Linked DNA regions of Prosthecomicrobium sp. N25. Each later gene encodes a partner of the first gene's protein in a complex. Links are inferred from orthologs where the notes say so. Each region holds a gene or a part of one and is shown on either strand. Other genes may lie near its edges.

Evidence for each region. The genes of interacting proteins can lie anywhere in the genome.
Region 2: the proteins of dnaN (region 1) and WBG79_RS10895 are in contact, whole or in part, in a solved structure (PDB 1OK7), measured with the Escherichia coli proteins. The link is inferred for Prosthecomicrobium sp. N25 from one-to-one orthologs.
Region 3: the proteins of dnaN (region 1) and WBG79_RS15020 are in contact, whole or in part, in a cryo-EM structure (PDB 8GIZ), measured with the Escherichia coli proteins. The link is inferred for Prosthecomicrobium sp. N25 from one-to-one orthologs.

The regions. Positions count from the first base shown.
Region 1 is NZ_JBBCAT010000001.1:163,643-168,699, reverse strand. The notes cover bases 1,206-4,040. They hold dnaN (DNA polymerase III subunit beta), read right to left. Parts: upstream 3,277-4,040; coding sequence 2,134-3,276; downstream 1,206-2,133. Other genes in these bases: WBG79_RS00730 (DUF1330 domain-containing protein), read right to left, coding at 3,441-3,749; WBG79_RS00740 (caspase family protein), read left to right, coding at 1,206-2,123. Also shown: WBG79_RS00745 (calcium-binding protein), read left to right, coding at 1-688; more of WBG79_RS00740, read left to right, coding at 819-1,205; lepA (translation elongation factor 4), read left to right, coding at 4,184-5,057. UniProt on the Escherichia coli protein: Confers DNA tethering and processivity to DNA polymerases and other proteins. Acts as a clamp, forming a ring around DNA (a reaction catalyzed by the clamp-loading complex) which diffuses in an ATP-independent manner freely and bidirectionally along dsDNA.
Region 2 is NZ_JBBCAT010000001.1:2,394,620-2,398,568, forward strand. The notes cover bases 1,112-3,949. They hold WBG79_RS10895 (DNA polymerase IV), read right to left. Parts: upstream 3,261-3,949; coding sequence 1,962-3,260; downstream 1,112-1,961. Other genes in these bases: WBG79_RS10890 (cell envelope integrity EipB family protein), read left to right, coding at 1,112-1,946; WBG79_RS10900 (hypothetical protein), read right to left, coding at 3,331-3,949. In the rest of the region: WBG79_RS10880 (glycerophosphodiester phosphodiesterase family protein), read right to left, coding at 1-394; WBG79_RS10885 (RidA family protein), read right to left, coding at 407-868; more of WBG79_RS10890, read left to right, coding at 1,092-1,111. UniProt on the Escherichia coli protein: Poorly processive, error-prone DNA polymerase involved in translesion repair and untargeted mutagenesis. Copies undamaged DNA at stalled replication forks, which arise in vivo from mismatched or misaligned primer ends.
Region 3 is NZ_JBBCAT010000002.1:49,791-53,848, reverse strand. What follows is about bases 1,112-4,058. They hold WBG79_RS15020 (DNA polymerase III subunit gamma/tau), read right to left. Parts: upstream 3,600-4,058; coding sequence 1,623-3,599; downstream 1,112-1,622. Other genes in these bases: WBG79_RS15010 (HIT family protein), read left to right, coding at 3,911-4,058; WBG79_RS15025 (YbaB/EbfC family nucleoid-associated protein), read right to left, coding at 1,260-1,580; WBG79_RS15030 (hypothetical protein), read left to right, coding at 1,112-1,202. In the rest of the region: WBG79_RS15040 (glycosyltransferase family 87 protein), read right to left, coding at 1-147; recombination mediator RecR, read right to left, coding at 243-863; more of WBG79_RS15030, read left to right, coding at 1,017-1,111. UniProt on the Escherichia coli protein: Part of the beta sliding clamp loading complex, which hydrolyzes ATP to load the beta clamp onto primed DNA to form the DNA replication pre-initiation complex.

The sequences.
Region 1 (5,057 bases):
CAACGACACGATCTACGGCGAAGCCGGCAACGACGCCTTGAAGGGCCAGTCCGGCAACGACCGAGTCTATGGCGGCATCGGCGACGACAGCGTCGACGGCGGCGACGGCAACAACTTCCTTGACGGCGGCGACGGCACGGACATCCTCGATTCCGAGTACGGGATGGACGAGGCTCACGGCGGCAACGGCAACGACCGGATCTCCGTCGGCTCGGGCGCGGATCTCGCCTACGGGGATGCGGGCGACGACTTCATCAGCGGCGAGGACGGCGACGACAAGCTGTGGGGCGGGGACGGCCGGGACATCCTCTACGGCGGCAATGGGGCCGACACCATCAATGGCGGAATCGGGTTCGACCGGCTGCTCGGCGAGGGCGGCAACGACAACCTGTGGGGCGGCGGCGACGGGGACTGGTTCGTGTTCAAGGGTGCGGGCGCACTCGGCAGCCAGGACACGATCATGGACTGGCAGGACGGGCTCGACCGGATCGTGCTCGAGAAGCTCGGCATCACCAGCTATTCGAGCTCGGGGGCGCCCGGGACCGCCTTCGCGACCAACAGGGCGGACGGGGACGTGCTGATCAAGGCGATCGATTCGGCCGGCCATGTCATCAACATCCTGGTGGACGACCCGAACGGCACGCTCACGGCGGCGAATTTCTCGGCGGCCGACTTCGTCTTCACCTGACCGTCCCGCCGGCGCCCCGGGCGATCACGCCGGCGTCGCAAGCGACCCCGGCGATTGATGCGGCCGGGGGCTCCGGCTATTGGTTGAGGGTCGGCCGCGGGATCGCGGCCTCTCCGTCGGAGTCGCGTGAATGACGCCGAGGCCCCGGCCCGGCCCTCTGCGGACCCTCGCGGTCCTCCTGTCCCTCGTGGCGTGCCTGTGGTCCTCGGCCGCCTGGGCCGCGTCCGAGCGCCGCGTCGCGCTCGTGATCGGCAACGCCGCCTACCGTTCCATCGTGGCGCTCAAGAATACGCGCGCGGACGCCGAGGACGTGTCGGCGGCCCTGCGCGACCTCGGCTTCGAGGTGATGACGCGCCTCGACGTGGAGCGGGCGGGCGCCCGCGACGTGCTCCGGGACTTCTCGCGCCTGGCCGCCGGGGCCGACGTGGCCCTCGTCTACTATGCCGGGCATGCCCTCGAGCATGAGGGCCGCTACTACCTCATGCCCGTCGACGTGAAGATCGACGACGCCGACGCGCTCCGCTTCGACGCCATGCCGGCCGACGACGTCCGCGCGCTGCTGCAGGACCGGGTGCCCGGGCTGCGCATCATGATCTTCGATGCCTGCCGCAACGATCCGTTCGGAGGTCGACCGCCGCCGTCGACCCGCCCGGAGGCCAGACCCGGGGCGGTGCCGCGGGGGCTGCAGCGCGCCGCCGCGCCGCGCGGCCTGCTGACCGTCTACGCGACGGCGCCGCTCGATGTCGCAGAGGACGGGCGCAGCCGCAACAGCCCCTTCACCCGGGCCTTCCTCAAGCGCCTGCGCGAACCCAATCTGGAGATCGCGGACCTCTTCCGGCGGGTTTCCGCCGACGTCCGGGAGGCGACCGCCGGCCGGCAGGTGCCCGATGTCGCCGGGACGCTCGACGCCGCCTACGTGCTGAACCCGGCGGAGACGGACGGGACGGCCTGGGCACGGCTGCGCTTCTCGAGCCGCAGCGACGACCTGCGTGACTTCCTTGCCCGCTTCCCGCGCTCCGACTACGCCGCCGACGCGCGCTTCCGGCTCGACGTCCTGGACCGGGAGGTGCGGGCGCGGCAGGACCGGGCCTGCGGCACGGAGGCGGAACGGATCGATGCCCTGGTGGCGGCGCGCGACGCCGCCGGGCTCGCGGCGCTGCGCAACCAGATCCTCTGTCCGGCGAGCCTCGGGCGGGTGGAGACCGGCCTCAGGGAGGTGGAGCGGCTGCGCGGCGAGGAGGGCAAGCGGCGGGTGACGACCGAGGCCTGCGAACGGGAGCGCCGCGACCTGGACAATGCCGCGCGGGCCGGCAACCTGCGGCAGGTCGAGGAGATGCGCCGGCGCCTGGCCTGCCCGGCGAACGCCGAGGCGGCGGAGTCCGCCCTGGCGTCCTTGCGGGGGCGTGCCGGGGAGGCGGAGCGGCCGGCACGCTAGCCCGTTCGGCTCACACCCGCATGGGCATCAGCACATAGAGGGCGTTGGTCTGGCCGAAGTCGTGGATGAGGGTCGGGGAGCCCGGGTCGGCGAGACGGAAGACGGCGGTGCCGGTCTCCAGCTGGCTGGCGATGTCGAGGAGGTATCGGCTGTTGAAGCCGATGTCGAGCGGCTCGGACTCGTACTCGACGCCGAGTTCCTCGGTGGCCGATCCGGAATCCGGGTTGACCACGGAGAGCACCAGCCGGCCGTCGCCGACGGTCAGCTTCACGGCGCGGCCCCGTTCCGACGAGATGGTCGACACTCGGTCCACCGCGGCGGCGAACTCGTCGCGGTCGACCTTCAGCTCCTTGTCGTTGGCCTGCGGGATGACGCGGCCGTATTCCGGGAAGGTGCCGTCGATCAGCTTGGAGGTGAGCACCACCGCGCCGGCCTCCCCCTCGCCCTTGCCCGCGAAGGTGAAGCGGATCTTCGTGTCGGAGAGCTCGATGCCGACCTGCGCGTCCGGGTCCTCGACGAGCTTCTGGATCTCGCCGACGGTCTTGCGCGGCACGATGATGCCCGGCATGCCCTCGCAGCCGTGCGGGGCGACGATCTCGGCCTGGGCCAGACGGTGGCCGTCCGTGGCGACGGCACGGAACTGCAGGTCGCCGCCGCGTTCCACCGCATGGAAGAATATGCCGTTCAGGTAGTAGCGCGTCTCCTCGGTGGAGATCGCGAACTGGGTGCGGTCGACGAGCCGCTTGAGGTCGGCGGCGGGCAGCGCGAAGCGGTGCGTGAAGGTGCCGGCGGTCAGGTCCGGGAAATCCTGCTCGGGCAGCATCTGCAGCGAGAATTTCGAGCGGCCCGACTTCAGGTCCAGGGTGGCGCCGTCGTTGCGGGTGGCGAGCTCCACCTGGGCGCCGTCCGGCAGCTTGCGGACGATGTCGTAGAGCATGTGCGCCGGCACCGTGGTGGCGCCGGTCTCCGCCACCAGAGCCGGGATCGCTTCGGAGACTTCGAGGTCGAGGTCGGTCGCCTTGAGCTTCAGCTCGCCGCCCTCCCCGCGCAGGAGCACGTTGGAGAGGATCGGGATCGTGTTGCGGCGCTCCACGACGCGGTGGACGTGGTTGAGCGATTTCAGGAGGTGCGCCCGCTCGACGGTGACTTTCATGATCTCCGGACTCTGATGCTGGGCCGGGCAGGTCTCCGGCCGGTCGGGTGGGCGGTCCCAGGTGTGGGAACCGGGACTTCGAAACTTGGATCGTCACGGCCACCTTGGCAAGGCCCGGGGCGGCGCTGACGAAGCGGATCCGTGGGTTTGTATCCGGGAATCCGTCAGGCGCCGGGCTGCGGGCCGTCGTAGCCGCCGATGATGATCAGGTCGACCACCGCGCCCTCGCTGCGGGCCTCTATGGCGGCGGCGTATTCGGGCGAGGCGTAGCAGGCGCGGGCCTGTTCGAGGCTGTCGAACTCGATCACGACGTTGCGCTCGCGCGCGGTGCCGACGGGGTTGTCGAAGGGCCCGCCGCGGACCAGGAAGCGCCCGCCATACTTGGCGAAGGCGATCCCGTTGGCGGCGAGGTAGCGCTTGTAGGCCTCCGCGTCGGTCACGTCGACGCGCGCGATCCAGTAGCCCTTGCTCATTGCCTGTTCGCCTCCGTTCGAAAGGGCCGCGATCCTTCCACGCCCGGGCCGCGGCGTCCAGCGGGCCGTCACCGGAACAGGGCCCCGACCCTGCCGCCGTCGGTTCCGTCCCGGCGCCCCTCGAGGCGGGCGGGCGGGTCGCGCACATTCCGGATCGAGAGGCGGACAGGACCGCGGCGCGGGACGCCCGACGGCACCGGCCGGCAGCGCGACGACGGCGTCGGAGGCGGCGGCACGGAGCCGGCGGCGGATCCATCCCGTTCGGCGAGCGATCTCAACGGGCTAGCCGGTCGCGGCGGCGCTCCGCCGGCGCCACGGCGGCGGCCGGAGCCCCGAAGCGGGCCGGGCGCGGCCGAATTCGGGGCTTCCACGCTTTGCCTCGGGGGGTTCCGGTGTTATCTACCCGCCCGACCCCACGACCAGACCGGATCCCGATGACCACGCCGCTCGCGAACATCCGCAACTTCTCGATCATCGCCCATATCGATCACGGGAAGTCGACGCTCGCCGACCGGCTGATCCAGTCCTGCGGCGGCCTCGACAGCCGCGAGATGGTCGAGCAGGTGCTCGACAGCATGGACATCGAGCGCGAGCGCGGCATCACCATCAAGGCGCAGACGGTCCGGCTCGAATACAAGGCGGCGGACGGCGAGACCTACGTCCTGAACCTGATGGACACGCCCGGCCACGTCGACTTCGCCTACGAGGTCTCGCGGTCGCTGGCGGCCTGCGAGGGCTCGCTCCTGGTCGTCGACGCCTCCCAGGGCGTCGAGGCGCAGACGCTCGCCAACGTCTACCAGGCGATCGACAACGACCACGAGATCGTGCCGATCCTCAACAAGGTCGACCTGCCGGCGGCGGACGTGGACCGCGTCAAGGAGCAGATCGAGGAGGTCATCGGCATCGACGCCTCCGAGGCGATCCCGATCTCGGCCAAGACCGGCCTCGGCATCCCGGACGTCCTGGAGGCCATCGTCAAGCGCCTGCCGCCGCCCAAGGGCGACGTCGGGGGGCCGCTCAAGGCCATGCTGGTCGACAGCTGGTACGACACCTACCTGGGCGTCGTCGTGCTCGTCCGCGTCATCGACGGGACCCTCAGGAAGGGCCAGAAGATCCGCATGATGGGCACGGGGGCCACCTACGACGTCGAGAAGGTCGGCGTCTTCACGCCCAAGCTCAAGGACATGGGCGAGCTCGGCCCCGGCGAGGTCGGCTTCATCACCGCCTCCATCAAGGAGGTCGCGGACACGCGCGTCGGCGACACCATCACGGACGACCGCAAGCCGACCGCGGAGGCGCTCGAGGGCT
Region 2 (3,949 bases), 2.2 Mb from region 1 along the record:
GGACCTCGACGGCGCGGGCGACCAGCCTGAGGTCGGCCGGCCGCCGGAACTCGCTCTTGATCTCGATGACGAGCGGCACGCGGCCCGCCACGAGGTCCAGCATCTGCCGGAGCGTCGGGATGCGTTCATCCGGCGCCGCCTTGAAGGCGACCGCCTGGACGGCCGCGAGCGGCAGGGCGTCGACCCGCCCGGAGCCGGTCGTCAGCCGGTCGAGCGTGAAGTCGTGGAACACCACTGCCTCGCCGTCGGCGGTGAGCTGCAGGTCGCACTCGATGGCGAAGTCGCGGTCGATCGCGGCCCGGAAGGCCGACAGGGTGTTCTCCACCCGTCCGGCTCCGATGTCGTGGTAGCCGCGATGGGCGATCGGCCGGCGCGTCAGGAACGCGAGGTCCATCGCGGCCTCCTCTCAGGCGATCTCGAAGATGGCTTCGACCTCGACCGCCGCGCCGAAGGGCAGGGCGGAGACGCCGACGGCGGAGCGCGAATGCCGGCCCTTGTCGCCGAGCACCTCGACGATGAAGTCCGACGCTCCGTTGACCACCTTGGGCTGGTCGCCGAAGCCCGGCGCCGAGCTGACGAAGCCGGTCAGCTTCACGCAGCGGACGATGCGGTCGAGGTCGCCGGTGTGCGCGCGCACCTGGGCGAGGATGTTGATGGCGCAGAGCCGCGCGGCCGCCTGGCCGGCTTCGATCTCGGTTCCCGCACCGAGCTGTCCGGTGTGCTCCAGGCCGTTCGCCCCCATCGGGAGCTGGCCGGAGATGAAGAGCAGGTTGCCCGTCTGCACGGCCGGGACATAGTTGGCGGCGGGCTTGGCCGGGTTCGGCAGGCTCACGCCGAGATCGGCGAGACGCTTCTCGATCGCGCTCATGGGGGGTCTCCTCCGGGACGGGTCGTCATGGGTTCCTTGGCCGAAAACCGCGGGCTTGGCAACGGGTGCCTTCGCGTCGCCGAAGGAGTCGCCAGATCGCGCGAAACCGGGTAGGCATTCCGCTCGGCCATCCGATGCGTCGCGGCCCCGGACGCGGCGTCGTGCCTTCGCCGGAATTCGGGCCTAGGGATTCGAGCCCAGAAGACGAGAACGAGGAAACCGCATGCGCCGTGTCATCGCATCCGCCGCCGTCGGCCTGGCCGCCCTGGCGCTCGCGACCGGATCCCGGGCCGCCGAGGCGCCGTCGGCGACGGTCGCCGGCCTGAAACCGCACCGGGCCGTCTACGAGCTGACGCTCGCCTCGCGGACGGACAAGTCCGAGATCGGCAACGTGACCGGCCGCCTCGTCTATGAATTCGTCGGCTCCGCCTGCGACGGCTTCACCACCCAGTTCCGGCTGGTCACCCGGCTGGAGAACACCGACGGACGGGCGAGGATCTCCGACATGCGCACCTCCTCCTTCGAGGACGCGGCCGGCAAGACCTTCGACTTCCTGAGCCAGAATTTCCTCGAGCAGCAGATGACGGACGAATCGAAGGGCACCGCCCAGCGCTCGGACGCCGGCATCGTCGCCAAGGTCACGCGGCCGGTCGACCGAACCGTCAACCTGCCGCCCGACGCGAATTTCCCCACCCAGCACATGACGCGCCTTATCGACGCCGCCAAGGAGGGCCGCAGCGTCGCCCAGGTGAAGCTCTACGACGGCTCGGAGGGGGGCGAGCGGCTCTACGACACCACCGCCATCATCGGCAAGGTGGTCGAGGGCGCTGACGACGTCGGCGACGAGAAGGCGGCCGACAAGCCCGGGCTCGCGGCTGCGCGCCGGTGGCCCATGACGGTCTCCTACTTCGACCCGGCCAAGCGCGAGCGCGGCGAGGACACGCCGGAGTATCAGCTCTCCTTCCTGCTCTACGAGAACGGCATCAGCCGCCGCCTGAAGCTCGACTACGGCGACTTCGCGCTGAGCGGCAAGATGAGCGAACTGGACCTGATCGACCAGCCGTCCTCCTGCCATTGACCGTCCCCGGGCGGCCTAGCGCCGCCGGTCCGCCCCGAACACCAGCCCGAGCTTGACGGCGTCGCGGCCGAACTTCTCGCGCACACGGTCCATCGCCTTCTCGGCCTCCGCGCGCCGTGCCGCGCCCGGATCGACCAGGTCCCCGGGGTCGCAGCGTTCCGCGGCGACCAGGTCCGACACGCCGATGCCGATCAGCCTGAAGCGCCGCCCGTCGCACTCCCGCGCCAGCAGCGCCTGCCCGGCCCGGAAGATGCGGTCGGCGAGCTGGGTCGGGTCCGGCAGCTTCCGGTTCCGCGTGATCGTCCGGAAGTCCTGGGTCTTCATCTTGAGGACGACCGTCGTGCCGCCGATGCCGGCCGCCTTCAGCCTGCGCGAGACCTTCTCGGCCAGCACCCGCAGGATCGGCTCCAGCGCTTCCCGCTCGGCGATGTCGGTATCGAAGGTCGTCTCCGCCGAGACGCTCTTCGCCTCGCGGTCGGGGCTGACCGCCCGGTCGTCCTCGCCGCGCGACAGGCGCGCCAGGCGCTGCCCCATCGAGCCGTAGCGCCGCATCAGGTCGATCTCCGCTATGCCCTGGAGCTGGCCGATGCTGCGGATGCCGTCCTTCTCCAGGGTCGCGGCGAGGGCCTGGCCCACCCCCCAGATCGCGGTGACCGGCCGCGCCGCCAGGAAGGCGAGCGTCTCCCTCCGCCCGATCACCGAGAAGCCGCGGGGCTTCTCCAGGTCGGAGGCCATCTTGGCCAGGAACTTGTTGGGCGCGAGCCCGACCGAGACCGAGATCCCCACCTCCCGCTCCACGCGGCGGGCGAAGCGGGCGAGCGTCAGCGCCGGCGAGGCGTGGTGGAGCCGCTCCGTGCCCGAGAGGTCCAGGAACGCCTCGTCGATCGACAGCGGCTCCACGAGCGGCGTGAGCTCCAGCATCATCTGCCGCACCTCTCGGCCGACCCGGGCATATTTCTCCATGTTCGGCTTGACCACGACGGCCCCGGGGCAGGCCTTCAGCGCCTTGAACATCGGCATGGCCGACTTCACGCCGTGGATGCGCGCGAGGTAGCAGGCCGTCGACACCACCCCGCGCTTGCCCCCGCCGATGATGACCGGCACGTCCCGGAGCGACGGGTCGTCCCGCTTTTCGATCGCCGCGTAGAAGGCGTCGCAGTCCACATGCGCGATGGAGAGGTCGGCGAGTTCCGGGTGGTCGAGGATCCGCGGGCTGCCGCAGGCCGCACAGCGGAAAGCCCCCGGCCGCACGGGCGCGAGGCAGTCCCGGCAGAAGCCGGTCGCCGCCGGGGTGAGGTCGCCGCCGCCCGCCATGCCGTCTGTTCGCGTTTCGTGCCTGGGGCGCGAGCCTAGCCGCGGCGCCCGGCCTTGGCAACGGCTTCGCCTACCCGATGGTCCGGCGGACGTAGTCCTCCACCTCGGTCCAGCGGTTCGTCCGGAGGTTCATGCCCGGCACCTCCCGGGCGAGAGCGAAGAAGCGCGGGTCGGCGACGAACTGAATGACGTGCGCCTCCGGCAGGGCCTCGCGCACGGAGGTGAGGTTGGTCGGCGAATCGTCGAGGAAGAAGACCGGCCCCGAGGCCCGCGCGGCGAGGCTCCGCATGGCCGGCCCCTTCGGCCCGTCATTCGTCAGCACAGGGTAGGGCAGGCCGCGGGCGGCCAGCGAGACGCGCCGGGTCTCCCGGTGACGGTGCGGCGCGTTCGTCAGCAGCACCACGTCCGCGATCACGCCGAGCCGGCCGAGCACCTCGACGGCGTCCTCGACCACCTCCTGGTGGGCGATTTCCTCCTCGAAGAATCCGAGAAGCAGCCGTCGCACGTCGTCCTGCGCCGCCGCGAGGCTCGTGCCCGCGTGCTTGATGTTGCCCGTCAGCCCGTACGAATGGGCGTCGAGCCGGTAGCCGGAGCGCTCCAGGTAGCGCTCGAGATGCCGGACGAAGTAGACCGCGACCTCGTCCACGTCCGAGACGACCAGCGGCCGCCCGCCGATCGGCAGGGCCTCG
Region 3 (4,058 bases), on another replicon or contig:
GTGCCCGACCACGTCGGAGCTGGTCGGCGCGTTGACCTTGGCGACGCTCGGCACATACACGATCGCGAAGAGCGCCAGCGTGCCGGCCGCGAGCCACGCGAGCCAATCAGCCGCGAACACCCGCCACAGGTTCCGGATCCCGTCCATGCCGCGCCTCCCGCGGCCCCTCGGCCGCAGAACCATCCTGGCAGGGCGGGCTTGAGATTCCGTTTCGGTGCGGGCCTCGGATCCGAATGCGCGGCTCAGAACCGCGTGCGCGCCCGCATGGCCTGCGCAATCGTGCCGTCGTCGAGATATTCGAGCTCCCCGCCGACCGGCACCCCGTGGGCGAGCCGCGTCACCGCGATCTCGATCCCTTGGCCGGCGAGCGCGGCGATCTGGTCGGTCACGTAATGCGCGGTGGTCTGCCCCTCGACCGTGGCATTGACGGCCAGGATTACCTCCGAGACCGTCCCGGACCGGCAGCGCTCGACCAGGCTGTCGATGGCGAGCTCGCCCGGCCCGATTCCGTCGAGCGGCGACAGCACGCCGCCGAGCACGTGGTAGCGCGCCTGCATCACGCCGGCCCGTTCCAGGGCCCAGAGGTCGGAGACGTCCTCGACCACCACGATGGTCCGCCCGTCCCGGCGCTCGTCCCGGCAGAGGCTGCAGGGGTCGACCGTGTCCATGTTCCCGCAAACCGAGCAGACCCGGACCTTCTCGGCCGCCTCCGTACAGGCGCGCGCGAGCGGCTCGAGGAGGGTCTCCTTCTTCTTGATGAGCTGCAGCGCCGCCCGACGCGCCGAGCGGGGCCCGAGCCCCGGCAGGCGCGCCAGGAGCTGGATCAGGCGCTCGATCTCCGGGCCGGCGATCCGCTTCGTCATCGGGGGTCCTTCGCTATTCCGGGCCAACCATGCGGACGGCTGCAGGCCTTTGCATGTGGGAAGCCGATCCGTTCAATTTTAGCGAATTCCTCAATCGGTCCGGTACCCGGATCTGCACCATTCCCCGGGTCCAGAGAAGAAAGGGGGGAACCCGTGAGAACCGACGCGAGCGGCGGCCAGCAGCGGCCGCATTTGATCGACCTCGGCGGCAAGACACGCCTCGAAACCCAGACGAAGCCGAGGCGGGAGGCCGAGGACCCGAGGAAGCGCGAGGAGGAGGCGGCCGCCAAGGCCGCGGCGCCGGCCGGCATGGGCCGAACGGTCGACAGGACGGCCTGACCGGGCCACCGGGCGACGGCAAGCGGCAAGGCCCTCCGGCCCGTGTCGGCGCGGGCTTCAGAACGGCAGCTTGAACCCGGGCGGCAGGCCGAGCCCGCCGGTGAGCTCCGCCATCTTGGCCTGGATCGCCTGCTCGACCTTGCCGTGCGCGTCCCGGTGCGCCGCGACCACCAGATCCTCCAGGATCTCCGCCTCGTCCGGCTTCATGAGCGACGGGTCGATCTTCACCGACTTCATCTCGCCCTTGCCCGTCACCGTCACGGTGACGAGGCCGGCGCCGGACACTCCGGTGACTTCGATCAGGGCGAGCTCGTCCTGCAGGCCCGACATGCGGCTCTGCATCTCCTTCGCCTGCTTCATCATCTTCAGGAAGTCCATGGGCATCCTCTCCGGGCCGGTTCGTCGGGGGGAGATAGCGGATCAGTCGTCCGGGGACCAGCCCGGATCGTCCGGATCGACCGGCACCGCGAAGGCGTCCGCCGGCAGGTCCTCGCCCTGCGGGTCGCCGAAGGCCGGCACGCCCGCGGCGGCCGCGGCCGCCTCCTCCTCGGGCGAGCGGTTCACCCGCACGTCGACGATCGCCGCTCCCGGGAAGCGCTTCAGCACCGCGGCGACGAGCGGATCCGCCCGCGCATCGCTCACCAGCCGGTTGCGCTGCGCCTCGCGCGTCTCCGCGATGGTCGCCCCGCCCTCCTCGCGCGAGACGATCACCATCCAGCGCAGGCCCGTCCACTCGGTCAGCTTGCGCGACAGGTCCTGCGCCAGGTCCCGCGGCGCCTCGGGGGCGAGGGCGACCTCGAGCCGCCCCGGCTCCATCCGCACCGGCCGGACCTGCCGCTCGACCGCCATCTTGAGCCGGATGTCGCGCTTCTCGGCCGCCAGCGCCGCGATGTCCTCGAGCGTGCCCACATGCCGCTCCGCTCCGCCCGGCGCAGCCGGCGGCACGGGCCTGGGCGCCGCCGCCGGCGCGGGCTCCTCCCACGGCGGGGCGACCGGCTGCGCCTGCGGCTCCGGCTGCCGGGCCTCCTGGGCGCGCCCGACCGCCTCGCCGCCGCCCGCCACCAGCCGCGGCATCGGACGTCCCTCGGGCAGGCCCTGTCCGGCGCGCGCGTCGACCCGGCCGAGCGACGCCGGCCCGGCTCCGCCCCCGCCGCGCGGGCCGCCGCCGTCGCCGCCCGTCGCCGGGCCTGCCGGCGCGGCGTCCTTCAGGAGCCTCAGCGCCTCGTCGGGCGTCGGCAGGTCCGCCGCGTGTGCGAGCCGTACCAGCACCATCTCGGCCGCCGGCAGTGCCTTCGGGGCGCCGCGCACCTCGTCGTAGCCCTTCAGCAGCATCTGCCAGGCCCGCCCCAGGATCCTGACCGACAGACCCTCGGCGAGCGCGGCCCCGCGCGTCCGCTCCGCCTCCGACGCCGCCGCGTCCGCGGCTGCTCCCGGCACGAGCTTCAGCCGCGTGACGAAATGGGTGAACTCGGCGAGGTCGGCGATCACCACCGCGGGGTCGGCGCCGACGTCGTACTGGGCGCGCAGCTCCGTCAGCGCGGCCGCCACGTCGCCGCGCATCAGGTGTTCGAAGAGGTCGATCACCCGGCTACGGTCGGCGAGGCCGAGCATTTCGCGCAGCTGATCCGCCGTGATGCCGCCCTCGCCATGCGCGATCGCCTGGTCGAGCAGCGACAGCGAGTCGCGCACCGATCCTTCCGCGGCCCGCGCCACCAGCCTGAGCGCCTCGTCGTCGATCGTCACCCGCTCGGCGTCCGCGATCCGGCGCAGGTGCCGGACCAGCACGTCCGCCTCGATCCGGCGCAGGTCGAAGCGCTGGCAGCGCGACAGGATCGTCACCGGCACCTTGCGGATCTCGGTCGTCGCGAAGATGAACTTCACGTGCTCGGGCGGCTCCTCCAGCGTCTTCAGCAGGCCGTTGAAGGCCGCCGTCGACAGCATGTGGACCTCGTCGATGATGTAGACCTTCATCCGCGCCGAGACCGGCTTGTAGCGCACCGCCTCGATGATCTCGCGGATGTCGCCGATGCCCGTGTGCGAGGCCGCGTCCATCTCGATGACGTCGACGTGCCGCCCCTCCATGATGGCGCGGCAGTGGACGCCGGGTTCCGGCATGTGGATGGTCGGCCGGTCGACCGTGCCGGGGATCTCGTAGTTGAGCGCGCGGGCGAGGATGCGGGCCGTGGTCGTCTTGCCGACCCCACGCACGCCGGTCAGCATGTAGCCCTGCGCGATGCGGCCCGTCTCGAAGGCGTTGGAGAGGGTACGGACCATCGGCTCCTGGCCGATCAGGTCGTCGAAGCTCTGCGGGCGGTACTTGCGCGCCAGCACCCGGTAGGCGCCGGTCTTCGGCTGCGTCGCGGGGGTCTCGTCAGCGGTCGGGAAGAGGCCGTCCATGCGGGTCCTGGCCCTCGGTCGCCGGGCTCGCCGTCGTGCCGGCCGCGAGGCCCGCCCGGACCGGACAACCTTCCGAAGTGAGAGGTGGGAGGCTGACACGCGACCCGTGCCCGACCCGTTTTGGCTGCTTCCTTCCGGACCTGACCAGGTTGGCGAGTGGCGACGTCCACAGCCAACCTCCCGCGGCCACATATCATGGATCGCGACGCCGGATGCAAGGGTCTCTTGCACGGGTCGCCCGCGGGCGCGCGAAACGCCCGCCGGCGGTCGTCCCCTCTCCCCTTCGGCGGCGCGACGTCGTAGTAAGGACCATGACCGACTTCGTGCTCGACCCCCGCCTCGCCGGCGATTCCGTGCCCATCCTCGAGATGCCGCTCTCGACCGCCCGGCTGTTCGACAACGCCCACTATTGCTGGGTCATGCTCATCCCTCGCCAGGCCGGTCTCGTCGAGATCACCG